3 regions of the Bacillus sp. JJ722 genome follow, and region 3 is predicted to be linked to each of the others. Evidence: riboswitches for the same ligand, from Rfam matches in the RefSeq annotation. Region 3 holds a riboswitch; each other region holds the start of a gene.
What was found. A riboswitch is a leader RNA that binds a small molecule or an ion and turns the genes downstream of it on or off. The one in region 3 is predicted to bind cobalamin.

Region 1: it holds a riboswitch for cobalamin, as region 3 does, so the genes downstream of both, V7014_RS05855 (cob(I)yrinic acid a,c-diamide adenosyltransferase) here and metE (5-methyltetrahydropteroyltriglutamate--homocysteine S-methyltransferase) in region 3, are expected to answer to the same signal.
Region 2: it holds a riboswitch for cobalamin, as region 3 does, so the genes downstream of both, V7014_RS19280 (ribonucleoside-diphosphate reductase subunit alpha) here and metE (5-methyltetrahydropteroyltriglutamate--homocysteine S-methyltransferase) in region 3, are expected to answer to the same signal.

What each region holds. Positions count from the first base shown of each region.
Region 1 covers NZ_JBALMO010000037.1:27,331-47,685, reverse strand. Annotated here, with positions in the region: gene V7014_RS05910 (MarR family winged helix-turn-helix transcriptional regulator) at 1-237, shown strand, start outside; gene V7014_RS05905 (DUF4097 family beta strand repeat-containing protein) at 368-1,216, shown strand; gene V7014_RS05900 (nucleoside recognition domain-containing protein) at 1,289-2,671, opposite strand; gene V7014_RS05895 (FeoB small GTPase domain-containing protein) at 2,668-3,369, opposite strand; gene V7014_RS05890 (FeoA family protein) at 3,359-3,598, opposite strand; gene V7014_RS05885 (peptide ABC transporter substrate-binding protein) at 4,177-5,811, shown strand; gene V7014_RS05880 (ABC transporter permease) at 5,974-6,906, shown strand; gene V7014_RS05875 (ABC transporter permease) at 6,906-7,835, shown strand; gene V7014_RS05870 (ABC transporter ATP-binding protein) at 7,882-8,892, shown strand; gene V7014_RS05865 (ABC transporter ATP-binding protein) at 8,905-9,894, shown strand; gene V7014_RS05860 (aminopeptidase) at 10,037-11,269, shown strand; cobalamin riboswitch at 11,351-11,525, shown strand; gene V7014_RS05855 (cob(I)yrinic acid a,c-diamide adenosyltransferase) at 11,703-12,251, shown strand; gene V7014_RS05850 (ABC transporter substrate-binding protein) at 12,327-13,307, shown strand; gene V7014_RS05845 (FecCD family ABC transporter permease) at 13,294-14,337, shown strand; gene V7014_RS05840 (ABC transporter ATP-binding protein) at 14,358-15,755, shown strand; gene V7014_RS05835 (DUF2383 domain-containing protein) at 15,764-16,213, opposite strand; gene V7014_RS05830 (polysaccharide deacetylase family protein) at 16,416-17,669, shown strand; gene V7014_RS05825 (GNAT family N-acetyltransferase) at 17,708-18,130, shown strand; gene V7014_RS05820 (glycerophosphodiester phosphodiesterase) at 18,183-18,992, opposite strand; gene V7014_RS05815 (DUF1659 domain-containing protein) at 19,079-19,297, shown strand; gene V7014_RS05810 (DUF2922 domain-containing protein) at 19,334-19,549, shown strand; gene V7014_RS05805 (YvrJ family protein) at 19,632-19,775, shown strand; gene cspD (cold-shock protein CspD) at 19,941-20,144, opposite strand.
Region 2 covers NZ_JBALMO010000170.1:7,965-14,589, forward strand. Annotated here, with positions in the region: gene V7014_RS19255 (ABC transporter substrate-binding protein) at 1-878, opposite strand, end outside; gene V7014_RS19260 (ABC transporter permease) at 875-1,678, opposite strand; gene V7014_RS19265 (ABC transporter permease) at 1,665-2,477, opposite strand; gene V7014_RS19270 (ABC transporter ATP-binding protein) at 2,467-3,573, opposite strand; gene V7014_RS19275 (helix-turn-helix domain-containing protein) at 3,616-4,158, opposite strand; cobalamin riboswitch at 4,440-4,641, shown strand; gene V7014_RS19280 (ribonucleoside-diphosphate reductase subunit alpha) at 4,797-6,625, shown strand, end outside.
Region 3 covers NZ_JBALMO010000049.1:710-7,685, reverse strand. Annotated here, with positions in the region: gene V7014_RS08065 (DUF3916 domain-containing protein) at 190-699, opposite strand; gene metE (5-methyltetrahydropteroyltriglutamate--homocysteine S-methyltransferase) at 1,072-3,372, opposite strand; cobalamin riboswitch at 3,502-3,692, opposite strand; gene V7014_RS08055 (MFS transporter) at 3,867-5,084, opposite strand; gene V7014_RS08050 (TetR/AcrR family transcriptional regulator) at 5,214-5,804, opposite strand; gene V7014_RS08045 (AAA family ATPase) at 5,953-6,711, shown strand; gene V7014_RS08040 (RNA polymerase sigma factor) at 6,828-6,976, shown strand, end outside.

The DNA.
Region 1 (20,355 bases), on a different contig from region 3:
GAAGCTTTTATGTTAACGCCTGGTGCAGCGACCAATATGTGCGATAAGCTTGAAGAACTACAATTTATTGAGAGAATCAGAATTAAAGATGATCGAAGAGTTGTAAGAGTTTCTCTTACTGAAAAAGGTGAAAAAAGGGTAGAAGCTATTTTTTCTAAATTCTCAGATGAGCAGTTAGACAAAATAACGAAAGTACTGTTCGAAGTTAACCAAATTTTTGAAAAAATAACCGAATAGACGAAAGGAAAAGCAAATCTTTAGGATTTGCTTTTTTTTTTCGCCTATTGACAATAAAATTGAACGATAATATATTATATTTATTAAATGTTTTAGTTGTTAAAATATTTAATAAGTGGAGGAAATTGCAGTGTATAGCAAAAATAAGTTAAATCTGAAACGAATTTTTATTATAATGGGGGCTTTGATTGTGGTGCTTTCTTTCTGTGCATTTGGATTAAAAAGTAATGGAAGTGGATGGGTGTATAATAGTGAATTGCAAGAAGTGCAGAAAATGGTTGTTAATACTGATATTGCTAATATTACTCTTCATCCAAGTGAATCGAACTTTCATTATAATTTGAAAGGGAATCATCCTGTTTTTGGAAAACCGAAAATAGAAGTAGATTATCAAAATGAGCAAGCTACATTGGATGTGAAAGCAATCCCTAAAAAGTGGATGTATGCAATACCGGGTTTTGTTAAAAGAATGCATTTACAATTGTTTATTCCTCCAAATATGTTGAAAAAAATCGAAATAAACACGAAAAATGGAAATATAGATGTTGAAGGTGTAATGAAAGTAAACCGACTATCTCTTAACTCAAGTGTTGGAAATATTAAAGTTGATGCATTTGATGGGAATGCGGTAAATGTAGTTGCTAATAATGGCTCTATCGAGATGGGCGAAGTGAACGGAGAGGTTACTATTAAGAATCAAACAGGAAGCCTAAAGGGATTGACTCTGTTAAATATTAAAGGAAAGAATAATATTAATCTGTCTAACGGGAATGTCAAAATCACGTTACCTACCAATATCAAACCAAATGATTTTAAATGGAATATTAAGACTAAAAACGGTCGAATTACAACAGACAATCAGCAACTGAAACAATCTATTGTGAAACAGGGAGTTAGTCAAAAGATTATTAACAATTCTTTTGCTAATAATGAACTTATTATTTCTGTGAAAGTTGGAAAAATAAATATAATCCATTAAGTATCTGAAAGTGAAAGAGCGTGTCAAACCTTTGACACGCTCTCTCACATAGATGCGACTAAGTATTTATTATTACACCCAGCCAAACGCTCGAACAATTGCAGCTACTAGCATAGTTACACCAATTGCAATACTTGTAGGAATGATAAATGACATGAATGTCCATTTAATGCTTTTTGTTTCTTTCCAAATGTTAAACAATGTAGTACCGCAAGGATAGTGTAATAAAGAGAATAACATCATATTAAGAGCTGTTAACCAAGTCCAACCGTGATCTAGCAGAATGCTCTTAAGCTGTGACATTTCATTTATTTCTGTTAATGACCCTGTCGATAAGTAAGCCATTAATAGAACTGGAACGACAATCTCGTTAGCAGGTAAACCAATAATAAACGCTGCTAAAATATAACCATCTAATCCTAATAATTGTCCAAATGGATCAAGAAACTGAACAAAGTGATCTAAAATACTTGCATCACCGATGTAAATATTAGCTAGTACCCAAGTAAGTACAGCAGCCGGTGCTGCAACAACAACTGCTCGTTTTAACACAAGTAATGTTTTATCAATACTAGCACGTAAAATGGTATCTAAATATTTAGGTCGACGATATGGTGGTAACTCTAATGTATAGTGTGTAGGTACTCCTTTTAAAGCTGTTTTTGATAAAATCCACGACACAGTTAATGTAACAGTGACTCCAAATAAAACTAATCCAATTAAGATACCTGATGTAACAAATGTAGCTGTAATTCCGGTAAAACTTGCAGCCATAAATAATGATGCTAGTAAAATTAATGTTGGCCAACGACCATTACATGGAATGAAGTTATTTGTAAGTATAGCTAGCATTCGTTCACGTGGTGATTCAATAATTCGAGTGCTCATAATGGCTGCTGCATTACAGCCAAAACCCATTGCCATCGTCAATGATTGTTTTCCATGTGCACCTGCTCCTTTAAATAAACGATCCATATTAAATGCAACACGAGGTAAGTATCCATAGTTTTCTAAGAGAGCAAACATTGGGAAGAAAATGGCCATTGGAGGAAGCATTACACTGATTACCCACCCTGTTCCCCGGAATAATCCAAGAACGAGTATTCCATGAAGCCATTCAGGTGCATTCATCATCGTAAACCATTTTGTTAAATATCCTTCAATCGTATTAAAAAAGTCAGCAAGTAGCGATGATGGAACATTTGCTCCAGCGATTGTAATCCATAGAATTGTACCGAGCATAATGAGCATAATCGGGAAGCCCCATAGCTTCGACGTTAATATTTTATCAATTTTTTCTGTCTTGAAATCACGCTCGCTTTTAGCGCTAATGGTAGCTTGTGAAATGCGATGTGATTGTTTATATATACTGCCAACAATATCTTCTCGAATATGATCAGGTGCGATTTTGTTGGCTTGTTCTGCAAGCTGTTTTATTTTCTCTAGTTGACTCATAATATCACTCTCTCCTTCTCAACAAGTTTATCCGTAAGAGATTGTAAGAGTGTTGTATCACCATCTAATAGCCGTAAAGCGATCCACCGAGTAGGAAATCGTTTTCCAAATAAATGTATAATACTTGGCTCCAATTCTTTAATGCGAGCCTCGACTTCTTCAGTGTATGGTACAACAAATGGTTTCAAAGGTATTTCACCATTTACCATTTCCTTAACGGTCTTTAATAACTTATCAATGCCAACTTTATTTCGTGCAGACATTGTTACTACAGGTATACCCAGTTGTTTTGATAGTAGGGGAGCATTTACTGAAATGCCTTTTTTCTTAGCTTCATCAATTAAGTTGACGCAAAGAATAACTTTTGAAGTCATCTCCAATACTTGTAGAGCCAAGTTTAGGTTGCGCTCAAGGCTTGTCGCATCAACTATAACAAGAGTTACGTCAGGATCTTCAAATATAATATAATCCCTAGCTACTTCTTCATCCGTTGAATTAGAATATAACGAATAAGTACCAGGTAAATCAATCACTTCATATGTGTCAGATTCATATATGAACGCTCCAATGGCCTGTGTTACTGTTTTACCTGGCCAATTACCTGTATGTTGATTCATGCCGGTTAAGGCATTGAATAATGTGCTTTTTCCTGTGTTCGGATTGCCGGCTAAAGCAATTCTGTATTTCTTATTGCTCATCGTACATCACCTTTTCACCAAAAATTTGGGAAGATTCTTCTTTACGAAGGGCAATCGTTGTACCACTTACGCGGAAAGCAATCGGATCACCAAGAGGACTCGCTTGTATCATTTCCACGATAAAACCAGGTACGAAACCTAAATCTAATAATCTTCTCCGCATTGTTCCATCTATTTGTAACGAGGTAATCATCATTTTCTCTCCAGGAGATAACTCTGCTAGTGAAATCTTGGTACTCAAATTTGGACATCTCCTTTATTTTTTCGTATCTATAAAAAAGTTTCCTTCACGCAACTTTAAAATTATTATATAGCATTATTTTAAAAAATGTAACTATTATATAAACATTTTAATTGATAGTCATACTTTACTGGGTATTTGCACATAAACGAACATTGTATATGTTTTATTGAAATTATAATATTTTAGCCATTTATATATATTTCATCTATGGTGAAAAGCTATTATGTAAGATTGATTAGTATACTTAAAAATTTTCATTCTTTATTACTTTATAAAACTAATATAATAAATTAGTGAAATGTAAAAAAATCCATTTTTTGAAGGTAAATAGAATTTTTCGTCGAATTATATGTAAAGTAAAACTATATTTGTAAAAGAAAGGAGGTTTAGTAATAAATTAGTGCATAGCAAATAGACTTTATATTCAGAAAATAAATAAATAATTGAATAATCTAAAAATTAATGTGTATCGAATATTAGTTGTTTGCTGTGAATATTTCTTTAGAAAGGCTTGTAATATCAGCCTTTAAACAAACTGAAAAGAGGATAAGGGGGAAGAGGATTTGAATAAGTCTAAATTATCAATTATTTCATTCTTTCTAGTACTGCTCCTAGTTATAACGGGCTGTAGTACTACGACTGGATCTGATGAAGGAAAAGAGAAAGACGGTGGAAAAAAAGAAGGACCGAAAATATTAAGATTAAACAACTCATCTGAGCCGGGGTCATTGCATCCAGGTACTGCACAGGGTACACATGATTCTTGGGTACTAGAGCATGTGCTAGAAGGTTTAACGAAGAAAAGTCCAGATGGCAAAATCGTACCAGGTGTTGCTAAAGATTGGACTGTTAGTCCAGATGGAAAAAAATACACATTTAACCTTCAAGAAGGTACTAAGTGGTCAAATGGTGATCCTGTTACTGCTCATGACTTTGAATTCGCATGGAAATATGCACTAGATCCGAAAACAGCATCTAACTATGCATATCAGTTATATTATATTACTGGTGCAAAAGAGTTTAATGAAAAGAAAGGTACAGCAGAGCAAGTCGGTGTTAAAGCTTTAAACGATTATACATTAGAAGTTAATCTTGTAGCTCCAACAGCATACTTCATTGATTTAGTATCATTCTATACGTATTTACCAGTTAATAAGAAAGTTCAAGAAGCAAATCCAAAATGGGCAACAGAAGGCGATAGCTATGTTTCAAATGGACCATTCAAATTAACAGAATGGAAGCATAAAACAAGCATCAAGATTGAGAAAAATGAAAATTATTATGATAAAGATAAAATCAAACTAGATGAAGTTCATTTTGCGTTGATTGAAGATGAAAACACAGCTTGGCAAATGTATAAAAATAATGAGCTGGACTTAGTATATCCGCTTCCATCAGATGTTCAAGGTCAATTAGTAAAAAGCAAACCAAAGGATTTCTACAATGCTAAAGAGTTAGCTCTGTATTACTATAACTTCAATAATAAAGTAAAACCATTCAATAATGTGAAAGTACGTAAAGCTTTATCAATGGCAATCGACCGTAAAGTAATTACGGAAAATGTAGCTCAAGGAGAGCAACCACCAGCTTATGCCATTATTCCTCCAGGTGTTCCTGATGCAAAAGGAGATTTTCAAAAAAATACAGGTGATTTATTTAAAGAAGATGTAAACGAAGCAAAGAAATTGCTTAAAGAAGGTTTGAAAGAAGAAGGTATGGACAAAATGCCTGAATTCACAATTTTATTTAATACGTTAGATGCACACAAGAAAATCGCAGAAGCAGTACAAGGAATGTGGAAAGAAAACTTGGGCGTAAACGTAACGCTTGAAAGCGTTGAATTCCAAGTGAAGATTGACCGTGAAAAAGCGGGAGATTATAAAGTATCACGTGCTGGATGGATTGGCGACTATGTTGATCCAATGACATTCTCTGACTTATGGTTAACTGGCGGTACACAAAATGATGCGAAATATTCAAATGCTAAATATGACGAATTAGTCAATAAGGCAAAAGTAAATAACAATATTGAGGAAAGAAGTAAACAATTGCATGAGGCAGAAAAAATCTTAATTGAAGAAATGCCAATTATGCCAATTTACTTCTATACAAAACCATATGTGTTAAATGAGAAAGTAACAGGTGTGTTTTCGCCGATTAATAGATACCCTCAATTCATGTATGCTGATATTAAATAATCGATTTATATCATCTTGTTAAATCAATTTTTAATGGAAGATGGAGGTATGCCGCCTTGTTGGCATACCCCATTTTCAAGTTCTGAATCAGAGGGTTGCAAGTCCCCAAATAAAAGGTCAAGACTTACTTAAAATAATTTAACGGAATTGGGGTGATGGATAGTGTTGAAGTATGTATTAAATCGGCTCATGTGGGCGGTTATTACATTATGGGCAACTATTACTATTACATTTATTATCATGCATAGCATACCTGGTGATCCATTCGCTAAAGAAGGGACAATGCCAGAGGCTGTATATGAAAATTTAAAAAGCTATTACAATTTGGATGAACCAAAGTACGTTCAGTACTTTCTGTATTTGAAGCAGTTATTAGTTTTTGATTTTGGTCCATCGCTTAAGTCACAGACGATAACTGTGAATGATTATATTGAAAATGGAGTTCCAATTTCCTTCCATTTAGGTGCACAGTCAATGTTGATTGCCATCTTCTTTGGATTGATACTAGGGGTAATAGCTGCACTAAATCGCAATCGCTGGCCGGATTATATGTCAATGGTTATTGCGATTATTGGTATTTCAGTTCCAAGTTTTATTTTATCAACACTGTTTATTAATTTCTTAGCAGTTGAATGGGAAATATTCCCTGTTGCGACGTGGGCAACTTGGAAACATACGATTCTTCCATCAATGGCATTAGCGATGATGCCGCTAGCGTTTATTGCGCGGCTAATGCGTACAAGCATGATTGAAGTAATGAATCAAGATTATATTTTAACTGCTAAAGCTAAGGGATTGAAGAAAAGTGTAGTCGTAATCAAGCATGCGATTCGAAATGCACTATTACCAGTTGTTAGTGTTCTGGGGATATTAACGGCGAATTTAGTAACAGGTAGCTTTATTGTTGAAAGTATCTTTGGTATACCGGGAATGGGAGAGATGTTTGTTAAAGGAATATTCAATCGTGATTATCCTGTTATACTAGGCTCCACGATTTTTTATAGTGCTGTGCTTATTTTCTTTATCTTTCTCGTCGATATTGCATACACGTTCATTGATCCTCGAATTAAATTGACGGGAGGTAAGAGTAAATAATGTCAAATAAAATTGAATTCCATGAAGATTTATTTTTGCCAGCTACTGATAACAAAGTAGAAGCTGAGAAGATTTCTCGTCCTTCTCTATCGTATTGGAGTGATGTTTGGAGAAGATTAAAAAAGAACAAGCTAGCAATGGTTGGGTTAATTCTTATAATTCTACTAATCATAATGGCCATTATTGGACCTCATTTAAATGGTTACTCTTATCATCAGCAAGACTTCTCGAAGAAGAATCTTCCACCAAATTCAGAGCATTGGTTCGGAACGGATTCGTCTGGACGGGATTTATTTACTCGTGCATGGTATGGAGCACGCGTTTCCTTATTTATTGGAATTATGGCAGCGCTAATTGACTTCATCATTGGGGTACTGTATGGAGGTATTGCAGGATTAAAAGGCGGTCGCATTGATAATGGTATGATGCGTTTTGCAGAAGTATTGTATTCAATCCCATATTTATTAATGGTTATTTTAATGATGGTTGTTTTAAAACCGGGGGTTGTACCAATTATTCTTGCTTTGACAATTACAGGGTGGGTACAAATGTCACGGCTCGTACGTGGACAAGTACTACAATTGAAAGAATATGAGTTTGTTCATGCGGCTGAAGCGGCAGGAGCAAAGACTGGCTGGACTTTACGTAAACATCTTGTACCTAATTCAATGGGGCCTATTATCGTAAATATGACATTAACTGTTCCAACGGCAATCTTTGCAGAAGCAACATTAAGTTTCCTTGGACTTGGAATTCAGCCACCGCAAGCAAGCTGGGGGTCACTCGCCAGTGATTCACTAGGAAGTATACTAATAGGGAATTTCTATCAGTTAGGTATTCCAGCATTATTAATCTCAATAACGATGTTTGCTTTCAACGTGCTTGGTGATGGACTACAAGATGCATTAGATCCTAAATTACGTGATTAATAGAATATCGTTCACAGTGAACGTGAATAAATGGGAGGGATAACAGATGGATACTTTACTAGAAGTGAAGGATTTACGAATTGACTTCCGCACGTATGGAGGAGAGGTGCAAGCTGTTCGTGGCGTTAACTTCGAAGTTCGAGCGGGAGAAACATTAGGAATAGTAGGAGAGTCAGGTTGCGGAAAGAGTGTAACAGCTAAATCGATAATGAAGCTTTTGGCATCACCTCCTGCGACATATAAAAGTGGTTCAATTCGTTTTCATGGTAAAGAACTTGTATCAGCAACTGAACAAGAAATGGAAAGGATTCGTGGGAATGATATCAGCATGATTTTCCAAGACCCCATGACTTCATTGAACCCAACATCTCGTGTTGGTTATCAAATTATGGAAACGTTGCTTAAGCATCAGCGTTTATCTCGTAGGGAAGCACATCAGAAAGCGCTAGAAATGTTAAAGCTAGTTGGGATTCCTCAGCCGGAAAAACGAATGAATCAATACCCGCATGAATTCTCAGGTGGTATGCGTCAGCGTGCGATGATTGCAATGGCGCTGGTTTGTAATCCGAAGCTTATTATTGCGGATGAGCCAACTACAGCACTTGATGTAACAATTCAAGCGCAAATACTAGAATTAATGAAAGATATTCAAAGTAAATCGAATACGGCTATTATTCTTATTACGCATGATCTTGGAGTTGTAGCAGAGATGTGTGATCGAGTAGTAGTTATGTATGCAGGCAAGGTTGTTGAAACAGGTTCAGTCGTTGATATCTTTCAAAAACCTCAACATCCTTATACACAAGGATTATTAAAATCTGTACCCCGATTTGATATGGATCGAAATGTAGCCCTATCTCCAATTGTTGGTTCACCACCAGATTTATTTTCTCCTCCGAAAGGGTGCTCGTTCTATGCACGTTGTGATTGTGCGATGAAGATATGTAAAGATTATGATCCAGAGTTAGAGGTAGTAGGCAGTGGTCAGACGTCAGCTTGTTGGTTAAATCATCCAATGGCGAAAGCACGTAATAACAAAACACCGCAAAATGTATAAAGGAGAGATTTCATGAGTTTGACTACAAACCAAGCAATAAAGGATAAAGATTCGACAAAAGATACTCCTCTTGTACAAGTGAAAAATTTAAGTAAGTATTTTTCCGTCGGCAAACAACAATTAAAAGCTGTAGATGGTTTAGACTTTGATATATATCCAGGAGAGACAGTTGGCTTAGTTGGTGAATCGGGATGTGGAAAATCTACAGCAGGTCGTACCATTATCCGCTTATATGAACCAACAGAGGGAGAAGTTCTATTTGAAGGAAAGAATATTTATAAATATTCTCCTCGTCAAATGTCGGAATTGCGTAAAAATATACAGCTGATTTTTCAAGATCCGTATGCATCTTTAAATCCAAGAATGACGATTGAGGAAGTCATTTCTGAGCCTTTGATGATACATGGTGTTGTTAAAGGTGCGGAGAAGCGAAAGCGTGTGGAAGAGTTATTAAAGCTTGTTGGGTTAAGTACAGATCATGTAAATCGTTTTCCACATGAATTTAGTGGTGGGCAACGCCAACGAGTTGGAATTGCGCGTGCATTAGCGTTAAATCCAAAGTTTATCGTTTGCGATGAACCGATTTCTGCACTTGATGTTTCAATTCAAGCACAAGTTGTTAATTTATTGAAAAATTTACAGAAGGAAATGGGCTTAACCTATTTGTTTGTGGCTCATGATTTATCAATGGTTAAGTATATATCTGATCGTATTCTCGTCATGTATTTAGGGAAAATGATGGAGTTAGCTGATAGTGAAACATTGTGTAATAACCCGCTACATCCTTATACACAAGCGTTACTATCTGCTGTACCAATTCCTGATCCTACATTGAAAAGAGAAAGAATTATATTAAAAGGTGATGTGCCAAGCCCAATTTTCCCGCCAAGTGGTTGTGTTTTCCGTACACGATGCCCTAAAGCGATGGATATATGCGCTTCCGTTGTTCCAGAATGGGTAGAACATAAGCCAGGGCATATGGTAGCTTGTCATTTATATTAAGAATGTTAGAAAGATGAAAGAATAAAATAAGAATAGAAAATGCACTTCATAACAAACCGATTGAAGTGCATTTTTATATATAAGAATTTTTGTTAATACAATGATACAATAGTAAAGAAGATTTAGAAAAAGGAGTGTTCATATGAGCGATTTTCAACACAATTTAGAGAAATACGCTGAACTTGCTGTTAAAGTAGGTGTTAATATTCAAAAAGGTCAAACGTTAGTTATTAACACTATGCTAGAGGGTGCAGAGCTTGTTCGCTTAATTACCAAGAAAGCGTACGAAGCAGGTGCGTATAATGTAATTGTTAACTTTAGCGATGATACAATTAATCGGTTGAAATATGAGAATGCTGACGATGAAGTGTTTAAAACATTTCCAAAGCATCGTGCAAATGAGCAAAACGAATTAGCTGAACAAGGTGCAGCTTATTTATCTGTTATTTCATCGTCACCAGACTTACTTAAAGGAATTGACCCGAATCGTATTGCCAATAATCAAAAAGCTACAGGTCAAGCATTAAGTAAATTTCGTTCTATTGTACAGAGTGATAAGACTGCATGGAGCATTGTAGCCGTACCTTCACAAGCTTGGGCTAATATGGTATTTCCTGATGCACCAGAATCAGAAAGAGTGGCTATGTTATGGGATGCAATCTTTAAAGCGACTCGCATTGATCAAGAAGATCCTGTTGTAGCATGGCAACAACATAATGATAACCTTCACACAAAAGTTGATTACTTAAATCAAAAGCATTACAAGAAGCTTCATTATAAAGCACCAGGAACAGATTTGACGGTTGAACTTCCAGAGAAGCATATTTGGTGTGGGGCAAGTAGTGTGAGTGAAGCAGGTATTGACTTTATGGCGAATATGCCTACAGAAGAAGTATTCTCAATGCCTTTAAAAACAGGGGTAGATGGAGTAGTTTCTAGTACGAAGCCATTAAGCTATGGTGGAAATATTATTGATAAATTCACAATTACTTTCGAAAATGGTCGCATTATTGATGCGAAAGCTGAAGTGGGCGAAGAAATTTTGAAAAATTTAGTTGAAACGGATGAAGGATCACATTATTTGGGAGAAGTAGCGTTGGTGCCACATCGTTCGCCAATCTCTGAATCAAATATTTTATATTATAATACTCTATTTGATGAAAATGCATCTAATCATTTAGCGATTGGAAGCGCGTATGCCTTTAATTTAGAAGGCGGAAAAACAATGACGCGTGAAGAATTAAATGAAAATGGTGCGAATGATAGTATAACACATGTTGATTTCATGATTGGTTCAGATCAAATGGACATTGATGGAATAACAGATGAAGGCGTAGCAGAGCCGATTTTCCGTAAAGGAAATTGGGCATTTTAACATTATTTCATTTCGTTTAACGTCAATTGCATGACATTTTGCTTCTTGTACAGTAAAATGAGGAAGAATTGAGAACAAATAATTACATATTTCTTAAAGAGTGCCTTTTAGGATAATAGGGAAACTGGTGAAAGTCCAGTACAGCCCCCGCTACTGTAATCACTAATTTATTGTGTAAGCCACTGAATTTATTTTGGGAAGGCTTACATGACTGATGGTGCGAAGTCAGGAAACCTGCTTTTTAAGAGTGATTGTGTTTTTCTATAAGAGAGAAGTGTATGATGATTTCTTGGTTACTTTTCTAGAAAAACATTCCACGCTTATATTTCGGAGGGGAATGTAGGTCAAGACTTGTCATACTATTCAGTGATACCTTGGCCTTTATGGTCAAGGTTTTTTTATGCTTACTGGATGGAATAGGGAGGATGTAGAAATGGAAAAACAAGAGCAAACATCAGGGAAGATTTTGGTTTACACGGGAAATGGTAAAGGGAAGACTACTGCCGCGTTTGGATTAGCAGCGCGAGCGTTAGGAAGAGATATGAAAGTTGTTATTTTGCAATTTATCAAATCTCCAGAACGTACATATGGTGAACAAATTTCATTAGAAAAATTAGGTGCTGAAGTAGCTCAATTAGGGATTGGTTTTACTTGGTTGAAAACGCCTGATGAACATCGTACTGCTTTAAAAAAAGCTTGGGTAACGGCTAAAGAAAAGCTAACAAGCGGCGAATATGATGTGGTGATTTTCGATGAGCTGAACAATGCGTTAAGTATTGATTCTTTCCCAATCGATGATGTGCTACCTTTGGCTGATGTAATAGAGACATTAAAGAACAAACCAGTAAATACTCATGTTGTCATTACTGGTAGAGATGCAAAACCAGAAATAAAAGAGATTGCTGATTTAGTATCGATTATTGAGGAAGAGAAGCATTACTACCAAGATGGGGTAGATGCAATCTATGGCATTGAATATTAATTAGTAAGTGTAACTACTTGAATCATTCAATAGTTTTTACTTAATAAAAATAGCAGAAATGATGGAGGCAGAAAAATGGTTAATCGATTTACGAAAAGTCTTAGTTTGCTAGCGCTATTATTCTTATTGACGTTTAGCGTATTAACAGGATGTGGCACATCTGAGGAGCCTGAGAAAGAAGAAACAAAAACAGAACAAGGTGATGCGAAGCAAGAAGCATTTCCAGTAACGATTAAAGATAGTACAGGAAAAGATATTACAATAGAAAAGAAACCTGAAACTATTGTTTCATTGTTACCAAGCTTTACAGAGATTCTTTTTGCATTAGGTTTAGATGAAGAAATTGTTGGTGTGTCAGATTTCGATAATTATCCAGAAGCAGCTACGAAGAAAGAAAAAGTAGGTGCTCAAGATCTTAATTTAGAGAAAATCTTGGCTCTTAAACCTGACGTAGCATTCTTGCAAGAATATCATTTGCAAAACCATGCAAATGCAGTTAAGCAATTAGAAGATGCGGGCATTACCGTTATTGTACCTGAAGGAACTCAAGCATCTTTTGAGGAAGCGTATGATGTTATGCGTTTAATCGGAAAAGCAACAGGAAAAGAAAAAGAAGCAGATAAAATCATTGCTGATATGGAAGAAAAAGTAGCAGCCATTAAAGAACAATCTAAGAATGTTAAAGAAAAGAAAAAAGTATGGGTAGAAGTTTCGCCACAACCTGACATTTTTACAACAGGAAAAAATACATTCATGAATGAAATGCTTGAAATGATTGGTGCTGAAAACGTAGCAGCCGCTCAAGATGGCTGGGTTAAAATGAGTGAAGAGGAAGCGATTAAGTTAAATCCAGATGTTATTATTACAACGTACGGAGACTCTGCTAAAAATCCTGCTGAACAAGTGCTAAATCGAAAAGGTTGGGCAGAAGTAAATGCAGTGAAGAACAAACAAGTATTTGATGTGAACAGCGATGCTACAACAAGACCAGGTCCACGCTTAGTAGACGGAGTTGAAGAACTTGCGAAAACTATTTACCCAGATGTTTATAAATAAAAAAATTGTTTGGTTAACAATATTTACCCTTCTATTTGTTGTAGTATCAATGATAGCGGGTGTGTTTGTTGGGGCGGTTTCTATAACCGTCCCTGACATTTTAAAAATCATTGCAGGTAAGTTACTTGGAATGTCTTTTTATGATGGTGAGAAAACGACTGAATTAATTATTTGGGAAATTCGTTTTTCAAGAGTGGTTTTAGCCTTTCTAGTAGGGGCATCTTTATCACTTGCTGGGGCGGCGTTTCAAGGTTTGTTACGAAATACACTTGCTGATCCATATACGATTGGTGTATCTTCAGGTGCAACACTTGGAGCGGTTTTAGTAATGTTCTTTCAAATTCCGGCTACATTCATTGCTGGGTATACACAACCAATAGTTGCTATATTGTTTGGTCTAGGAACGCTTATTATCGTCTTAATCATAACCAACTTTGCATCAGGAAAGCTCTCGAATGAAACGATTATACTCGCTGGTATTATTTTGTCTTCTTTCATGAGTGCAATTGTTTCGTTGTTAATTGCTCTAACACCTAGAGAAGACATAAGCAACATTCTTTATTGGACGATGGGAAGTGTCGCTATGAGAGGCTGGGGGCATGTGCAACTAATTTTGCCGTTTTTCATAGTAGGTGCAGCGATTATTCTTATTCATTATCGTGAGCTTAACAATATGGCATTAGGTGAACAATCTGCACAATTCTCTGGTATGGATGTGAAGAGCAAGAAGAAACTAATCTTAATTGGTGCTTCGATTTTAACTGGGGCAGCAGTTGCGGTGTCCGGTGCAATTGGGTTTGTTGGACTCGTTATACCTCATTTAGTTCGTTTATTAACTGGAGCTAATCATCGCTATGTGTTGCCATTCTCTCTTTTAATTGGAGGGGCTTATCTAGTGTTAGCTGATTTAATAGCGAGAACAATTATCGCTCCATCAGAGTTGCCAATTGGTGTTGTAACAGCACTGATCGGAACGCCGATATTTACCATTTTACTTATTAAGCAAAGGTTTAAGAAAAGAAATGCTTAACCAAGTTGGAGGCTAAAAGCATGATTACAGTAAAAAATGTCACAGGCGGATATAATGCTTCAACTGCAATCGTTCAAAATATTTCTTTTGCTGTAGACAAAGGTCGTTTTTTTGCGTTATTAGGTCCAAACGGTAGTGGAAAAACAACTATTATTCGATTGATTATGGGAGCATTATCTTTGCATAGCGGTGACATTACGATAGATGGTCGCGATATGAGAAAATTCAAACCGAGGGAGTTAGCGCAAAAAGTAGCGGTAATGACGCAAGAAAATGAAATCGGGTTAGATTTTACGGTGCAGGAAATTGTTAGCCTTGGTCGTTATCCGTATCAGAAGTCTATCTTCTTTAAAGAAAATACGGCGGAAGATCACGTTATTGTCGAGCAAGTAATGAAGCAAACACAAGTATGGTCGTTTAAAGATAAAGCTTATAATGCTTTAAGTGGTGGTGAAAAACAGCGAGTTTTATTAGCGAAAGCATTGGCTCAAGAACCAGATTTATTGCTGTTAGATGAGCCAACAAATCACTTAGATGTTCGTCATACGATGGAATTGCTTGATTTGTTAAAACAACTACAAATGCAATCGAATTTAACCATCATTGCTATTCTACATGATTTAAATTTGGCTTCTTTATATGCAGATGGAATAGGTCTGTTATGCGGTGGTGAACTCCACGGTACATATAATGGGTTTTTAGAAGAAAATGTACAGGACTTCAGTGAAGTGTATGAAGTAGATATGCAATTTCATTCACATCCCGAAGTAGCGAAGAATCAAATATTTGTTTCACCTTCTTTTCTTTTTACGGCAAAGGATGAGGGCTTAACAAATCTTCTAACTGTGAAGGATGCACAACATAATATGGAGTTAAAGTTTGCTAAACCGTTACGAACCATTTCAGTTGGGACAAATGGTAGAGGAATCACGTGGGAAGATGGCTGGAGCATTGCAAAAAATAAAGAGTATGCTGTATCTGAGCAGAAATTTCATTTTTTTGGAGAAGTAGTCATTTTTGCTTATAATTCTGAGAGGAATTGTTGTGAGAAGTGGGAGGGTTTGCATCAAAAGAATAATGCATGGTCGGCTTTGCTTATTCTAACTACATATAAACATTCTTACCAACTTGGAGTTATTACGGCTACATACTTTAACGATAACGAGCTTATGAATTTATCAATGCAATTAACAGCGTTGAAAACGGAATTACAGCTTAAAGCTGAAGAGCATTCGTATAGTCACGAACCTCTGTCTTTGTTAACGATCAGTTCATGTGGTCAAGCTGAGTTTGAAAGAATTAATAATGTCCAAGGTGCTACAAAGGAAATCATGCAGCTACTTCAACATGCTTGGAAGAGTCTTTATTATAATAAGTTAAATCCAATCAAGGGCGAATTATGTCGCTTTACGAACTAAAAAAGGTGTCAATTCTCATTGACACCTTTTCCTTTTGCTTGTAGTTGCTGAAGTGTGTGTACATGGTGATTATTGCTTTCTAAGATTTCATCAATGAGTTTCTTATTCGCTTCACTAATATCTCCTTTAATGTTTTCTCCAGCTTTATGAACACCGTATTGTTGTTCTACTTGGATAGCTTCTTCGACGATGTTTTCTTCCGTTTTAGGGCTGGTAAATGAGCCGATGAAGTCAATCATCGATCCAATCATTCCTTCATCTGTTATTGGAGTTCCATTTAAGTTTTGAATCCGTTCTGCAATTCGCATAGCACTGAATTTATGCTCTTGTTGTATCTTTTGTAATACTTTCTTGACATCATTAGTTTGGCTGTTTTTAATGTAATGTTCGTATGCATGTATACCCATATATAATCCTTTAAGAAAATCATTTAACTCTTTAATATCATTATTCTTCATATGAATCACCTCTTTAATAGTTTCTCTGATTTAGGAAGGACTATTCTTCTAATTTGTCACATTAAAATAGGAGCTGGCATAGATTTCAATGACTAATTTTGTTACAATATATTAGAATTGCTCGAAAATAATGGATATTTACTAGGGTTTATAGCATAGTCCTATATAATTTAGAGATAGATAAAGAGGAGAATAAGTAATAATGACTACATATGTAAGAACACTAGCAATGATTGTTTTTGTTGGTTTAGTTTCTTTTTTTGTATCACCTGAAACTGAAGCCTTACAAAGGAATTATGTACAAGTAACTAAAACAACTGCTGTTTATGATGTGGTTGATGGGAAGGAATTGCAGTTAGGGAATTTAAATGCTAATCAACAATTTATACTACAGCGAATGGATGATAAGTACTATTACATAAAATTCGGAAATAACGATGCCTATTTTGATAAAAAAAATGGAAAAGTTATTAAGAAAACGACAAATTTTGTTCAAGTCGATTCAATGACTACTCCAAAAGATGTTGTCATTACGAAAGCAAAGACCCCGATTTATGACAGCATGGGTAGAAAGAAACAAGTGCTTGCTGTATTAAATATTAATATGCGCTATCCAGTTATTGGTAAGACAAAAGATTGGTATAAGGTGAATGTGGGTAATCGCATAGGTTATATTAGTGCGAAGGCAGTGACAGAGGATACTGGTATACCTGTATTAATGTATCATCATATGTTGCCGAATCCAGAGCTAACACCATTTGATAATAACTCAATGGTTATTAAAGTTTCAACGTTTCAGGAACAAATGGATTATTTAAAAGCTAACGGATGGAGAACAATTACTCTACAGGAGCTTGATCGTTATTTAATGAACGAACAAAACTTAACAGGAAAAACAGTAGCTATTACGTTCGACGATGGTAATACTTCAACTGTTAAATATGCATTTCCTATTTTAAAAGCCAATAATCAAAAAGCTACTCAATTTATTATCGGTGATCGAGTACGCGAACAAGCGAAACCATGGGATGAAATGACATTTCAGTATGTTGGCTATAAGGAAATGAGAGAAACAAGTGACATCTATGATTACCAAACACATACATTTGGATTACATTTACGAGATTCTATTTCTAAACAACCTTATTTAATTATGAAAGATTACGAGGAAATCTTAAGTGATACTTTAAGAGGAATAGAGCATATCGGAGCGTTTGATGGGAATCCTAGTCATATTCAATATTTAGCGTACCCTTGGGGACAATATGATCAAGAAGCAGTAAGTGCAATAGCTGAAGCTGGTATCCGTATGGCATTTACAACGAATACAGGGAACGTAAAATTAGGTGACGATCGTTATGCATTGAATCGTCAAGGGATCGCACCGAGTCATAGCATGGATGATTTTGTGAAAAAGCTGCATGGAACGTATAAAGGTCGTAATATAATAGAGTAAGTGTTTTATAGCTTATGTAAGTATAGGAGAGCGATTGTTTGAAGGTAAGAGAAGCAAATGAATTTGATTATCCTAAATTAAGACAAATCTATCTTGAATCTCGCCGTAATAGTTTTGAATGGGACAATAAAGAAGAGATGACACTAGAAGATTTTGATCAGCATACGAAAGATGAGTATATTATTCTTGTTGAAGATGATGCTCATATTTTGGGATTTGCTTCTTTATATTTACCGGAGAACTTTATACATAATTTATTTGTCGACCCTAATGTGTTTGGAAAACGTGTGGGTAGTAAATTACTCCGTGCTTCTATTGAAAAAATGACTAAGCCCATTCGATTAAAATGCGTGACGAAAAATCAAAACGCTATGAAATTTTACGAGAATAATGGATGGAAGAAAGTTATTGAAGAAGGGGACCTGGGCGAAGAGAAATATTGGGTTATGGAATATCGTTAATAGTGCAACAAAAAACAGCAATATTCAGGAATTGCTGTTTTTTTGTTTTAAATTATTTTAAAAACCATTCAGGGTAATCTGTAACGATGCCATCTGGATTAATAGCTAATGCTTTCTTCTTTTGTTGCTCATTGCGAATTGTCCAAATGAAGCAATTTGCCTTTTGGTTATGAATATTACTAAGTAATTGAGAACTACTATTGGTAATCCTAGGATTGATATAATTTGCATAGGAACCGTAATCTTCTACTTGCTTCTTCGTAATTCCATTGACTTGCTGTTTTATTAAAATACCAATAGGTATGCTAGGCAAGTATTGATGAAAAACCTTGATGAATTCACTATTGAAACTTTGAATAATAATTCCATCATGCGGTTTATCTTGTAAGGATTCTACCAATAGCTTGGCTACTTTCTCAATATTGTTAACATGCTTTACCTCAATAAGCATTTGAACTTTCCCACTATATTTTTCAAACATTTCGTTGAATGTAGGTATTCTTTCTCCTGCAAAAGAAGAATGTTTCCATGAACCAGCATCTAATTTCTTTAATTCTTCCATCGTATATTCTCTTACTAGCCCTTGTTCATTCGTTGTGCGATCTATCGTTTCATCATGAATAACAGCGAATATATCGTCTCTTGTTAATTGAATATCAAATTCAATCATTTCAACATGTAAGTCAAGAGCCGCTTGAAATGCAGCATGAGTATTCTCTGGATAGTTTCCTGCTGCACCCCTATGAGCAATAATTAATGGTGGCTTTTGATTTACAATAGCAACGCCACTTTTACTTTTGAGCATGTAAAAGCTATATATCAAAATGGCAATTGTGGCCAAACTAAGCAAGATTATTAACATGTAAAAAATCCCTCCAGTAAATTTTTCTACGCCCGCTACTTTTTCCTTACTTTTATATATAACAAAAGTGAAGGGAGGTGAAAAGTATGGCGAACGAAACATTGCTTTCAAAACAATTGCGTTTAACTTTTCAAACAGGAGTAGATGGTGAGGGAAAGCCAATTCTTACAAGAAAAACATTTTCTAATATTGAACCATCTGCAACTACTGAACAACTTCTTGTTTCAGCAAAGGCCATTGCTAGTCTTCAAGTACATCCTACTTATGCAATTGAACAACAAGAGTTACAAAGTATTGAAGGTTAGTGATGATTGGAGAAAAGGGAGAAAGGAGGAAGAGTTATGGGTAAAACATTAGAGATGGTTTTTACTACCGACAATAGTAAGTCTTCAACAATATCTATTGAACATCCGAAAGAGCCGATTGATGTAGATGCTGTGAAAACGGTGATGGATACATTAATAGCACAAGCGATTTTTTCAACTGCTTCGGGTAAATTAGCTGCCAAGAAAGCGGTACGTGTGGTAGACCGTACGGTACAAGAATATAGCATTTAATTATGAGAATGATCAGTAGTGGTGGACGAAAGAGTCTGCCACCACTGATTAACCGTGAAAGGAGGATATGATTTTGGAAAACATGATACCTCTGATTAGTGATGTTGGCTTTCCAATAGTAGTAACACTTTATTTGCTACATCGAATTGAAGCAAAGTTAAATGTGTTAATAGACACGATGCAAAGCCTTCCTGATCAATTGAAAGGGGACAGTGGCTCTCCTTGATTTGTCAATGAATAATGTAACGTTAGCTGACTCGATTAATGGCTACACTATAAAGTGTATTCGTTAAATAGAGCCAGCTTTTTTTGACAGGGAAGTTCATGTTGCAAACAAAAGACGCTACTATTGATATAGTAGCGTCTAAATAAACGTAAGTGAAAGTTTAAATTAAAGTTTTACTACGTTCTTAGCTTGTGGTCCACGGCTGCCATCTTCGATTTCGAATTCTACTTCTTGACCTTCGTCAAGAGTTTTGTAGCCGTCTCCTTGGATTGCAGAAAAGTGAACGAATACATCGTTTCCGCCTGGTACTTCGATGAAGCCAAAACCTTTTTCGCCATTAAACCATTTTACTTTACCTGTTACTGTCATACGATAAATCCTCCTAAAAGTTAAACAAAAATTAACATGCTACTTTATTACTTCCCAGTTGAGATAATAAAATTCACACATTATCAAACAACAAATGATAAACGCTTTCTTTTTTGATGCTTGATAACGAGCGAATTTTCACTGCTACCGATAAGATATATTATACATGAGTATATCTTAAATAACAAGTTCATTAATTAAAAATATCAGA
Region 2 (6,625 bases), on a different contig from region 3:
TGAGCGGCATTTTCTGGATCAAGCATGAAATTGATAAATGCATGGGCACCCTCAATATTCTTTGCCGTTTTCGGAATAACAATGTTATCAAACCACAAGTTAGAGCCTTCTTTTGGCACTACATATTCTAACTTTTCGTTTTCATACATAATTTCAGAAGCATCACCAGACCATACAACTCCAACAGAAGCTTCCTCATTGGCCATTAACATTTTTATTTCATCACCAACGATCGCTTTCACATTTGGTGTAAGTGTATCTAGCTTCTCTTTCGCTTCTTGTAAATGCGCCTTGTTAACATCATTTAAAGAATAGCCTAAAGTATTAAGCCCCATACCCATTACTTCCCGAGCTCCATCAACTAGTAGGATTTCATTTCGTAAATCTTTATCCCACAGATCATTCCAACTTGTAATTTTCTTTCCACCTAACTGCTCAGGATTATAAACAATTCCTACTGTTCCCCAGAAATAAGGAATCGAATACTTATTTTTCGGATCAAATGATAAATCTAAAAAGCGTTTATCAATATATTTCAAATTCGGAATCTTACTATGATCAATTGGAAGCAACAAGTCTTCTTCTTTCATCTTTGAAATCGCGTATTCAGAAGGAACCGCAATATCAAATGTTGTTCCACCTTGTTCAATCTTCGTCAACATCGCTTCATTTGAATCGAACGTTTGATAAATAACTTTATATCCTGTTTCTTTTTCAAACTTCTCAATTAGTTTTGGTTCAATATAATCTCCCCAGTTATATACAGTTATCGTATTATCACCAGAATAGCCTTCTGATGCATTCAATCTATTAATCCAAAATAACAGACCGAACGAAACGACAAAAACGAGAATAAATACTTTTGTGATCGACTTCATTTTCTTATACTCACTCCTTTCGAACGGTTATTGCGTTGATTAATGAAGTAATAACCGATTACTAATACAATTGTGAATAAGAAAATAAGCGTCGATAACGCATTGATTTGTAACGAAATACCTCTTCTTGCTAGAGAATAAATTTCAACTGAAAGTGTTGAGAATCCATTACCTGTTACGAAGAATGTTACCGCGAAATCATCTAACGAATAGGTTAATGCCATAAAGAAACCAGCAAATATACCTGGCGTAATAAACGGAATAACAACTTTCGTTAAGACGTTCCATTTACTTGCACCTAAATCAAGGGCCGCATCAATTAACGTCGCACTCATTTCTTGTAACTTTGGTAATACCATAATAACTACAATTGGAATACTGAAAGCAATATGTGAAAGCAATACAGAAGTGAAGCCTAATTTAATTCCAATCATTGTAAAGAGAATTAGGAATGAAGCACCAATAATAACATCAGGACTAACAATTAATACGTTATTAAGCGATAGCATTGTATTCTTCATCTTAATATTCTTTACGTACATAATCGATAGTGCACCTAACACACCGATAATTGTCGAAATTGCCGCTGATAAAAGAGCAATTACCAAAGTATTTAACACAATAATAAGAAGCCGAGTATCTTGAAGTACCTCTTTATAAAAATCCAAAGTGAAACCTTCAAAGCCTGACATGTCGCCACCGCTATTAAAGGAGTAAAACATCAGATAGAAAATCGGCGCGTATAAAATGATAAATACAATTGCCAAATAAATAGTAGATAGCTTACTATTTCTTTTCAATTTTCATCCCTCGCTTCCGATTTCCAGTAAGAATCATGATGATAAACATAATAATGATTAAGAATACAGCGATTGTCGCTCCCATTCCCCAGTCTTGTGTTACAAGGAAATGTTGTTCAATTGCCGTCCCAAGCGTAATTACTCGGTTACCCGCAATTAATCTTGTGATCATGAATAGCGATAACGCCGGGATGAATACAGCTTGACACCCTGCTTTAACTCCATTTAGTGTCAAAGGAAAAACAACACTTCTGAACGTCGTCCAACTTGAAGCACCTAAATCTAATGATGCATATACAAGTGAAGGATTCATTTTCTCTAACGCATTGAAAATCGGCAAAATCATGAACGGAATAAAGATATATACAGAAACAAATACAAAGCTAAAGTCCGTAAATAGAATTTGTGTATTTCCAATACCAATCACTTCTAGAAAAGCATTAATTGGTCCGTATGTTCCGAAAATACCCATGAAAGCATATGCCTTTAATAAAAGATTAATCCATGATGGCAAAATAATAAGTAATAACCATAACTGCTTATGCTTTGTTTTTGTTAATAAATATGCTGTTGGATAGGCCACTAATAAAGCAAAACCAGTGATTAAGAAAGCATACCAAAATGAACTAAGCGTCATTTTCAAATAAACAGGTGTAAAGAATTTCTGATAATTAGCAAGTGTAAATCCACCTTCTATATCAATAAACGAGAAGTACAACACTAAAACAATCGGCGCAATTACAAACAATAACATCCATGCGTAATATGGAATCGCATATAATATTCGATTACTCTTCATGGTCTGCCTCTTCGTATGCCTCGATACGTGCATCAAACTCTTCTTCTGTTTCACCTGGAGCCATTACATGAATTGCTTCTGGCTCGAAAAATAAGCCGATTTCTTCACCTACTGTAGCCTTCTTCGTTGAATGGACAAGCCACTCATTACCATCGCTGTCATAACAAGAAATTTCATAGTGAACGCCACGGAATAATTGTGTATCTACTTTCACTTGAATTTTTCCTTTTTCAGGTGTCGTAATTTCTAAATCTTCTGGTCGGATTACGATTTCAATCGCTTTATTTGGACTTAATCCTCCATCCACGCATTCAAAGCGCTTGCCAGTAAATTCAACTAAATAATCTTCAATCATTCGCCCTTCAACGATATTCGATTCACCAATAAAGTCAGCAACAAAGCGGTTAATTGGCTCATCATAAATATCTAATGGTGTACCACTTTGTTCAATATTACCACTATTTAGAACGAAGATTTCATCACTCATCGCTAACGCTTCTTCTTGGTCGTGGGTAACGAAGATAAACGTAATCCCTAATCTACGTTGTAATTCTCGAAGCTCATATTGCATTTCCGTACGCAGCTTCAAATCTAGTGCAGATAGTGGTTCATCTAGTAAAATTACTTCTGGTTCATTAACAATCGCTCTAGCAATTGCCACACGTTGTCGTTGACCACCTGACATCTCACTGATTTCTCGATTCTCATAACCAGCAAGGTTTACGAAGCGAAGTGCTTCTTTTACCTTTTGGTCGATCGCGCTATTATTCATTTTCTTAATTCGTAAGCCAAATGCAACATTTTCATAAACATTTAAATGTGGAAACAGTGCATAATCTTGGAATACTGTATTTACTTGGCGTTTATTCGCAGGAATATTGTTCACCAGTTTACCATTAATATAAATATCTCCCTCAGACGGGCTCATAAATCCAGCAATTAATCGCAGAATGGTTGTCTTTCCACAGCCCGAAGGTCCAAGTAGCGTATAAAACTTCCCTCTTTCAATTTCAAAACTAACATTGTTCAATACAGGTGGGTCATCATCAAATTGCTTTGTTACGCCCTCAAAGCGAATAATAGTTTGTTCTGTCATGTCTGTCTCCTTTATCATTATTCCCCATTAATGTAGGTTTTTCTATAAATAAGAATCTGTTGCTACAAGTATCAATTGCGATTTCCCAGTATATTCATTTACAATTTGATGCTCATCTGAAGCTCCAAAGTAAATCGCCTCTCCTGCTTTAGCATAGTATTCTCTTTTTCCTAAGTTTACTTTTATCTTACCTTCTAAGACGTAGCCAAACGTTTCAGAAAGGGATGGCTCAAATACTTTAAATTCACCTTTTTCTTCAAAAGTGAGAATAATCGGCTCCATTTCTTTCTCATTAGACTCTGGCACAAGCCATTGAATATGATATCCTCTCTCTTCATCTTCAAAGCATGTTTGATCTTCTTCACCATAGACCACCTTTTGAATATGATCTTCTTCATTAAAGAACTCCTTTGGTGAACAACCTAATACTTCAATAATATTGAAAAATGTCTCTATGGACGGTGAACTTAAATCTCGTTCCAACTGGGAAATATAACCTTTACTTAAATCTGTACGCTCACCTAATTCTTCCTGCGTAAGACCTTTTTTCAGTCGTAAATTTTTTATTTTCCTACCGATTTGCATGATTGTATAACCTCAATCGTGTTTAAAGTTAGTAAACTTCCAGTAACTATTGTTTACTATTACATTACTTTAAGTTTACTTTTACCACTAGATATTATACAAGATTTATCAAAAACTGCAATAGAAAAATCTCAATTTGTTTAATATATTTTTTGGTAATAATGATCCTTATTATTTAAATATTTTTTTGATAAAATGCAGATGTATTATGTTTGTTAAAAGCTAATAGATATGGTAGTATTAAACACAACATTTAGTATTTACCAAACAAAACAAAACTATATATTGTGTTTAAAAGTGGTGTCCTATTTTAGGACTTAATAGGGAATTCGGTGAGAATCCGGAGCTGTTCCCGCAACTGTAATTGCTGACGATAGAATGAAACCACTATATAGAGAAGATGATTGTTGATCTTCATATATGGGAAGGCATTCGTGTAGGATGAAGCATAGCCAGGAGACCTGCCACCTTTAACTAATTGTTTCTTTCTTCGGGGATTGAGAGTTGAAACGACTTTTTATAAAGGAATTCTCCTTATATATTTGTATGTCGTTTTAAATCCGCTCCTATAGGTAGCGGATTTTTTTATGCTCTTATTCTAAGTATTAATAATTGAATGAAAAAGGAGAACAGATGAAATGATTGAATTAGAAAAAAACGAAACATACGAAAATATTTACAATGAACTACGACAATTACGTACAGCATTTCCTAAGCTTCCTATTCACCTTCTTGAAGAGAAGCTAGAACCATTAGTAAAGCATTACAATGATGAGCCAACAATCTATCAACAAATTATTCTAGAAGCTCTTTCTTATGTTTCAACAGAAGAACCTGAATGGAGCAATGCGGCTTCACGTTTGTATATACAAACACTCTACAAAGAAGCTAGCATCAATCGAAATTACGATGCAAAGCAACGATACGGCTCTCTCTTTGAGCTACTCAAGCTTTTAACAGAAAAGAATATTTATCATAAAAGTTTATTAGAGAGCTATACGCCACAAGAAATTGAAGAAATCAGTTTTTATATCATCCCTGATCGCGATTATTTATTCACTTACATTGGTATTAAAATGCTAGCTGATCGCTATTTGGCAAGAAGTCATCAAGGACTAGTATTCGAACTGCCACAAGAACGTTTTATCATCATTGCTATGACCTTAATGAAGGATGAGCCTCAAGAAAAACGTTTGCACTATATTCAAGAAGCCTATTGGGCAATGAGCAGTCTTTATATGACGACGGCTACTCCAACGCTATCAAATGCTGGAAAAACATGGGGACAACTATCTAGCTGCTTCATTGAAACAGTGGACGATAGCCTAGAATCAATCTATGACAGCAACACAGATATTGCTACCCTTTCAAAAAACGGAGGAGGCATTGGTGTGTATTTAGGCAAAATCCGTTGTCACGGAAGCGATATTAAAGGATTTAAAGGAGCTTCTTCAGGAGTTATCCCTTGGATGAAGCAACTAAATAATACAGCAGTGAGTGTAGATCAACTCGGACAACGGCAAGGGGCAATTAGTGCTTATCTAGATGTATGGCACAAAGATATCTTTGCCTTTTTAGATGTCAAATTGAACAACGGTGATGAGCGTATGCGTACACACGATTTATTTACAGGTGTGTGTATTCCCGATGTTTTCATGGAGCAAGTGGATGCACGAGGAGATTGGTATTTATTCGATCCACATGAAGTGCGCAAAGTAATGGGCTACTCATTAGAAGATTTTTATGATGAAGAAAAAGGGAGTGGTTCATTCCGCATTAAATATGAAGAATGCATCAACCACCCTACCCTCTCAAAAGAAAAAGTGGCGGCTATTGATATTATGAAGAGCATTATGAGAAGTCAATTAGAAACAGGCACACCATTTATGTTTTACCGAGATGAGGTTAATCGCAAGAACCCTAACTCTCATATAGGAATGATATACTGCAGTAATTTATGTACGGAAATAACACAAAATCAAAGTGCAACCCTTCGAATTGAAGAATATGTGAAAGACGGACATATTGTAACGGAGAAAATTCCTGGCGATTTCGTTGTATGTAATTTATCTTCCATTAATCTTGCGAAAGCAGTAACTGATGATGCACTAGAAAGACTTATCGCTATTCAACTACGTATGCTAGATAACGTCATCGATTTAAATACAATTCCTGTTCTTCAAGGAGCTTTAACAAATCAAAAATACAGATCAGTGGGAATGGGTACGTTTGGATGGCATCACTTACTCGCTTTAAAACAAATCAAATGGGAAAGCGATGAAGCAGTCACCTATGCAGATGCATTATATGAACAAATTGCTTTCTATACTATTCGTGAGAGTATGATGCTTGCGAAAGAAAAAGGACACTACCCGGGGTTTACTGGTTCTGAATGGGAAACAGGTGCTTATTTCACGAAAAGAGGGTATAACAATAATGACTCTGAGCTTGATTGGAAATTGCTACA
Region 3 (6,976 bases):
GTGTAGTTCTTCACAAATTAAATATTAACTGGTTATTGGTATTCCTTACTAAATAAAATATTTTTATCTTTTAATGATATCTAAACCAATAAAACCAACCATTTTCCTTACTTTTGCTAGGCTCTGTTAAACAATAATGTTGTTTATTGATTAGGAACAGGGACATATGAATTTAGATTTCCCTTTCATTTATTGTAATTCCCCTATAAACCAAATTTCGCCTTCATAGTGGTATCCATCTTCATCTGTAATCACTTCTTTAAATCCTAATATTTGCAAATCTGTAGGAACAGCTAATCTCCATTCTGTTTGAATGTTTCTATCTTCAGTTAGATGAAGCCACTTTTGATAATCGTCATTCCTATTAAAGAAACCTTTAAAATGGGAGTCACCTTTAAATACAATAATTTGCGAATCCCACAAATCAGGTAAATCAACTGCAACCACTACTCGATATTTTTCTTTGTCAATTGGCTTCATTCCAATTAGATGTTCAGCTCTAGCCAACATTGTTTGGATACAGAGTCGTTTGATTTTTTTTGGAGTTTTGACGGAATTTATAAAGTCTTCAGCAACTGGTAGATGCAGATACCAATAACCATTGTAAAATTCTATTGGAAACTTCAATGTTTTTTCTTCAATTCGTTTAATCATATTAGTAGATTTACGTTTAATCCCACGAACTTTTTTCTCACGCATACTATTTCTCCTTACTTTTATTCTGTTCAAATAAGAACAGAGTTATTTAACGGAGTCGTGAAAGTTACAAATTTTTTTGGTGCTAAATGGACGTGTCGTACTTGATTCAAAGTAATAGGTTTTATCTATATTGAAATCTAAGATAATAATGAATATTAAAGGGCTATGTTATAAAAGAAAAATATAACATAGCTAGCCCTTAGATTATTTGGATGTTTTAATATTTTTTCTAGCTTGGTAACGTTCCATGGCTAATTGATATTATACTTTTTCTACCTGTGTAATTGGAAAGATTGATGAAACATGTACGGCTTTAGAGTTTTCGTCAATAGCAATCATAGTTAAATATTTTTAACTCCTTTAATTACTTAATTATATAGTTGTACTCACAGCTTCTTTATTACGAATGTATTCTGTTGCTTTCACCATGTTTTGTAAAGATGCGATTGTTTCTTCTTCTTTTCTTGTTTTTAATCCACAATCCGGGTTGATCCAGATTTGATCCTTAGGTAATGCAGCAGAGTATTTTATAATAATATCTGTAATTTCTTCTACTGATGGAACTCTTGGACTATGAATATCATATACGCCAAGGCCAATTCCTTTATCATAAGATTTCAGTTGTGATGATTGAAGTAACTCACCGTGACTTCTAGAAGTTTCGATAGAAATAATATCGGCATCTAGTTTGCTAATAACATCTAGGAAATGATTGAAATCGCAATAACACATATGTGTATGGATTTGTGTTGTTGCTTCAACAGAAGATGTTGCTAATAAAAAGGATTGAACTCCCCAATCTAAATACTCTTGCCAACCTTCTTTTTTAAGAGGTAGACCCTCACGTAATGCAGGCTCATCAACTTGAATCATTTTTATATCATTCTTCTCTAGAATTTTAATTTCTTTTTTAAGAGCAAGTGCGATTTGAAAACATACTTCTTTTCTAGAAAGATCATCACGAACAAACGACCAATTTAGAATTGTAGCCGGACCTGTCAACATTCCTTTCATGGGCTTATTAGTTAAACTTTTAGCATATAGACTTTCCCTTAATGTCATTGGTTCACTAAATGCTACGTCACCGAATATAACAGGAGGTTTTACACAACGTGAGCCATATGATTGTACCCAACCATTTGAGCTAAAAGCAAAACCAGTTAGTTTTTCTCCAAAGTATTCAACCATGTCATTGCGTTCAAATTCACCATGTACGAGTACATCTAATCCGATTTCTTCCTGAATTGTAATCCATCTATCAATTTCGGATTCTATGAATTCATTATATTGAGTATCAGTCCATTCTCCATTTTTGAATTGACGACGTGCATTACGAACTTTCACTGATTGTGGGAAGCTACCAATTGTTGTAGTTGGGTAGTCTGGTAGTTTCCAATACTTTTGTTGAATTACTTTTCTTTGTTCGAAGCTTTCACTGCGTTTGAAATCTTGACAAGTAATGTTCTTAACAGCTGAATGAACATCTGATCTATTTCGAGCAGGGGCCATATTTAATATCTTTATATCTCTTCTATTTTGTTCGAAAGCTTCTGTAATACTGTTTGAATTATTTTCATAGCTAGTTTTCAATAGTTGTATTTCTTGTAATTTCTCATCTGCAAATGCTAGCGCATTCTTTAATGTTTCTTCAAATTTTGATTCGTTTTTTATGTTAATTGGAACATGTAATAAACTACAAGAAGGCTGAATCCATACTCTATCTGTGTCAACTATATTCAAAATAGCATCTATGGTGTCTTTTTTCTTATTTAAATCAGCCTTCCAAATATTTCGTCCATCTATGATGCCTAGACCTAGTACTTTGTTTACTGGGAAACCAAATGTTTGGATATGTTTTATGTTTTGATTTAATCCATGAGCGAAATCTAATCCGATTCCTTGTACTGGTAATGATACGATTGATTCATAGTCATCTACTGCATCAAAATATGTTTGAAGCATTTTATTTAAAGAAGGAGCAGCTTCATGTAATTGTTCATATATATATTGAACGGTTTTCCATTCACTATTTGTAATAGATGTTACAAGAATTGGTTCATCGATTTGTACCCATTCGACACCTTCGTCTTGTAATTCTTTAAGAACTTGCTGATATAAGGGAATAAGTTGTAATAGGATACTTGGAATTTGGTTTTCATCATATCCTTTAGAAAGCTTTAGGAATGTATAGGGACCTACTATTACAGGCTTTCCTTTCACTCCAATCATTTCTTTCGCTTTTCGATAGGCCTTTAATGGCTTATTCTCAACTAGTTGAAATGTTGGGTTATTTAATTCTGGAATAATATAATGGTAATTCGTATTGAACCACTTTGTCATTTCAGAGGCAACAGCTGTATGATTACCTCTAGCCATTGAAAAATATTGAGATAATGGTATGTTACCGCTTATAGGGCCATAGCGATGTGGTACAAGACCAAACATTGTAGCAGTGTCAAGCATATGGTCGTAATAGCTAAAGTCATTTATTGGAATGAAATCAATTCCTTGTTCGATTTGTTTTTGAAGATTGGATAACAATACATTCTCTGTTAATTGTTCAAAGCTTTGTTCATCAATTTTTCCAGCCCAATATTGTTCTAGAGCTTTTTTCCATTCTCTATTTTCTCCAATACGCGGATAACCTAAATTACTTGTTTTCAAAATATTCATCTCCCTGTTTTTCAAATACATAAAAATAAAAAGGCACCTCTAACTTACCCCTAGAAAAAAGTTAGAAATGCCCATATGTATGCACAGGTTTATTCATTCTAACACCTCCCTATCTTCCGTAGGTAAAAAACAGTGTTGTTGGATTAGGCAGGTCTCCTGACTTAAGGATCATCATTAGTCACAATCTTCCCAATCGATATCGATCAGTGATATACATGTGCTAACTACTCTAATACAGTGGCGGGACCGCGTTGGATTTACACCAAACTTCCCTTTTAATTCTTAATACATATTAAGAAACCTATTCCCACAAATATTTATTTTTTGATAATTCTAAATAAACATACCGAATGATAACACTTTTACTGCTGAGCGTCAAACAAAAACAAAAAGAGAACAAAGATTACTGAAAAAACAGTATAGGTTATAAATATATGGACTAAAGAAAAGCTGACGAAAAGTAAACTTATTAATACTTATCGTCAGCTTTCTAACTATGAGCTTAATTCTGCTGTGGTCCTTTTCGTACTTTTTGAAAACGAAAGCCCTAAAGAAGGGATGCTTGCTAATGCTGTGAATAATGCAGCTATGAAATATACGATAAAGAGTGAAGTGCCTTGCATTATTACACCTGAAAAAGCATTTCCAATTAGCATCGCAGCTAACATGATTGGTGTAATAATACCATTTGTTCGACTAATAAATGCTTCATCAACGTACGTAATCATCAATGTACTAAGTTTGATTTGTATAAAAGCTACAAAGAATGAGCTTAAAAAAGTTAGCGATGCTGTTAAAACAAACCATGTTGACCATACTTCTAAGATTGTTGAGATGGACATGAATATGAGCGTGAATACAAAAGCAGCTCTTCCACTGATGCGTTCAGCGATAATCGCGGCAATAATCCCTCCTATAAACATTCCTAAACCGGCAATGGAAGTTAGCCATTGTAAGGCTTCTTTCGGTAAATCTAATCGATCTGTTACAAGAAACACTTCAAGTGGTTGTATAAGACCACCCGCTATTCCGATGAAGAAAAAGATGTAGCAAATTCTCCGTAAATTATTGCTGCTCCAAACATACTTAAAACCTTCTTTAATTTCTAACAAAACAGTTGAATTCTTATCGGGTACAAAGGAAGCATCTTTCGGTAAGAACAACGTAATAAGTGTTGATAAACCAAAGGTGATTATTAATAGATAAAGTGATGGCAAAATGCCAAATTGTGTATAAACGGTCGTTCCAATTATTGGTCCAATTATGACAAATATGGAACCCAAACTTTGTGATAAACCTAGTGCTACGCTAACTTGTTCTTCAGGTATATGTCTTTTGAAGATTTTTGAAGAAGAAGGTTGTGAAAACTGAGAAACAATAGCTGACACGAATGTAGCGAAGAAAATAGCTTGCCAAAACCCAAGTGAAACCGAAGTGATAATAAGCAGAATGGAAGCAATACTTAATAGTCCACCGCTAATAATGGTCTTCTTCGGATTCCAACGGTCAGCTAATGTTCCTCCTATAAATGAGAATAAAAACATTGGCAGAAATTCGATGACGGTTATTGCAGAAATAGCAACAGGATTTTGGTTTGTTTTTTCGATAACGAAATATAATATTGCCATATTTCGAATCCATATACTCATTTGATCTAGTAAATCGGAGCTTAAAATGATAAGAAAGATTCGATTTCTTATTAAGTCTTTCATTTACTCATGTCTCCTTTATTAGTAGTCTGAACGTTCGGTCTACAAAAGTGTAAAAAACAACCTGAACGTTCGGTTTATAAAATGTGTGAAAATTTTAGGTCAGAACATTCTCCGACCTATGTTTAAGAATTATCGTTTAGCTATTCCAGTTAATATAAGATCTATACTTTTACGATATAGTGCTTTCAATTGATCAAAATCCATTTCATAATACGCAACACCTAAGCCATTATGAAGAGCAAAAAGCATATACATAAGCTCCCGTGGATTTTCGTCAATAAATTCACCAGTTTTCATTCCATCCATGATGATTTTTTCATATGATTCATAATATTGATTTCGAATAATATTTAATAATTCAGATGTAGCTTCTTCATCTACAACTTCACTCGTACCATATTCTTCCATAGCTTTAAAAATTGGGTTTTGAAAATCTTTAACATAGTGCTCGGCAATAGCATATAGCTTCTCGATATTTGTTTTGCAAGTTACTTCTATTTTGTTCCATTCTTCTTTCCATTCATTTGCAGTTGTTTCTATAATAAACATAAAGAGTTTTTCTTTACTCTTAAAGTGGTAATAAATGCTGCCTTTACTACTTCCTGATGCGATTGTAATATCTTCCATCGAAGTCGCTGCATAGCCTTTTTGAGAAAATAATTCTTCAGCTATTTTGGCAATTTTAAGTTTTGTAGACGATCCTTCATTTTGTTTTCCCATATTAGCCTCCATAACTTCTAAACTGAACGGTTGGTCTACTAATAAGATATATATAATTACAATGACTGTCAAGAGAGAAATAAGGTAATATAAAAAGAAATGTAAGAGCCTATTGACGAATAAAATGATGAGGAGATTTCAATAATTCATGGAACTGACTGACTTTAATCAATTTATTAGAAGTGTAAAATTAAAGAGAAACCTAATACCTTCTACTTCCAAGTATCCATTTTCATTACCAGCTGTTCAATATTTATCTGAATTAAAGTTACATCCTAATGTAACCTTTATTGTTGGAGAAAATGGAAGTGGAAAATCGACAATCCTAGAAGCGATTGCTACATCTTATGGATTCAATCCTGAAGGAGGTACAAAAAATTTTAATTTTTCATCGTATGAATCGCATTCAGAGCTACATGATTTTGTCACTATAGTGAAAGGTGTGATGAAACCGCGTGATGGATTCTTTCTAAGAGCAGAGAGTTTCTATAATGTAGCAACTAATATTGAGGAACTGGATCGTGAGCATGGTGGGCCAAAACTAATTGATCAATACGGTGGTGTATCGCTTCATGAGCAATCTCATGGAGAATCGTTCATGTCATTATTAGTACATAAATTTAAAGGGGAAGGAATTTATATTTTGGATGAGCCTGAAGCGGCACTTTCTCCATCCCGTCAATTAACGATGATTGCCAGATTACATGAGCTTGTTGAGCAAGGTTGTCAATTTATCATTGCTACACATTCACCAATCTTAATGGCATACCCAAATGCAATCATCTACGAAATTAAAGAAGGTTATCATCGAGTATCATATAAAGAAACGGAGCATTATCAAATAACGAAATCTTTTTTAGATTATCCTGAGAGAATGTTAAGAGTGTTAATGGAGAAAAATGAATAAGAAGTAAAATAAAAATAAGAGAAATCTTATTTTTATTTTTTTTATAAAACTTTTTTACAGACAGCTGCGTCTTAGCATTGTCTTCAAAATTGATACGTATCAAGAGAGGTAATAACATGTTTTACAAAAAGAAAATAGAAAGAGATTTTATAACCTATGTAACAGAAAACCAACAAAGCTTATATCGATTTGCGTATAGCTATGTTAAAAATCAACAAGATGCTTTAGATATCGTCCAGGAATCGATTCGAAAAGGGCTTTGTTC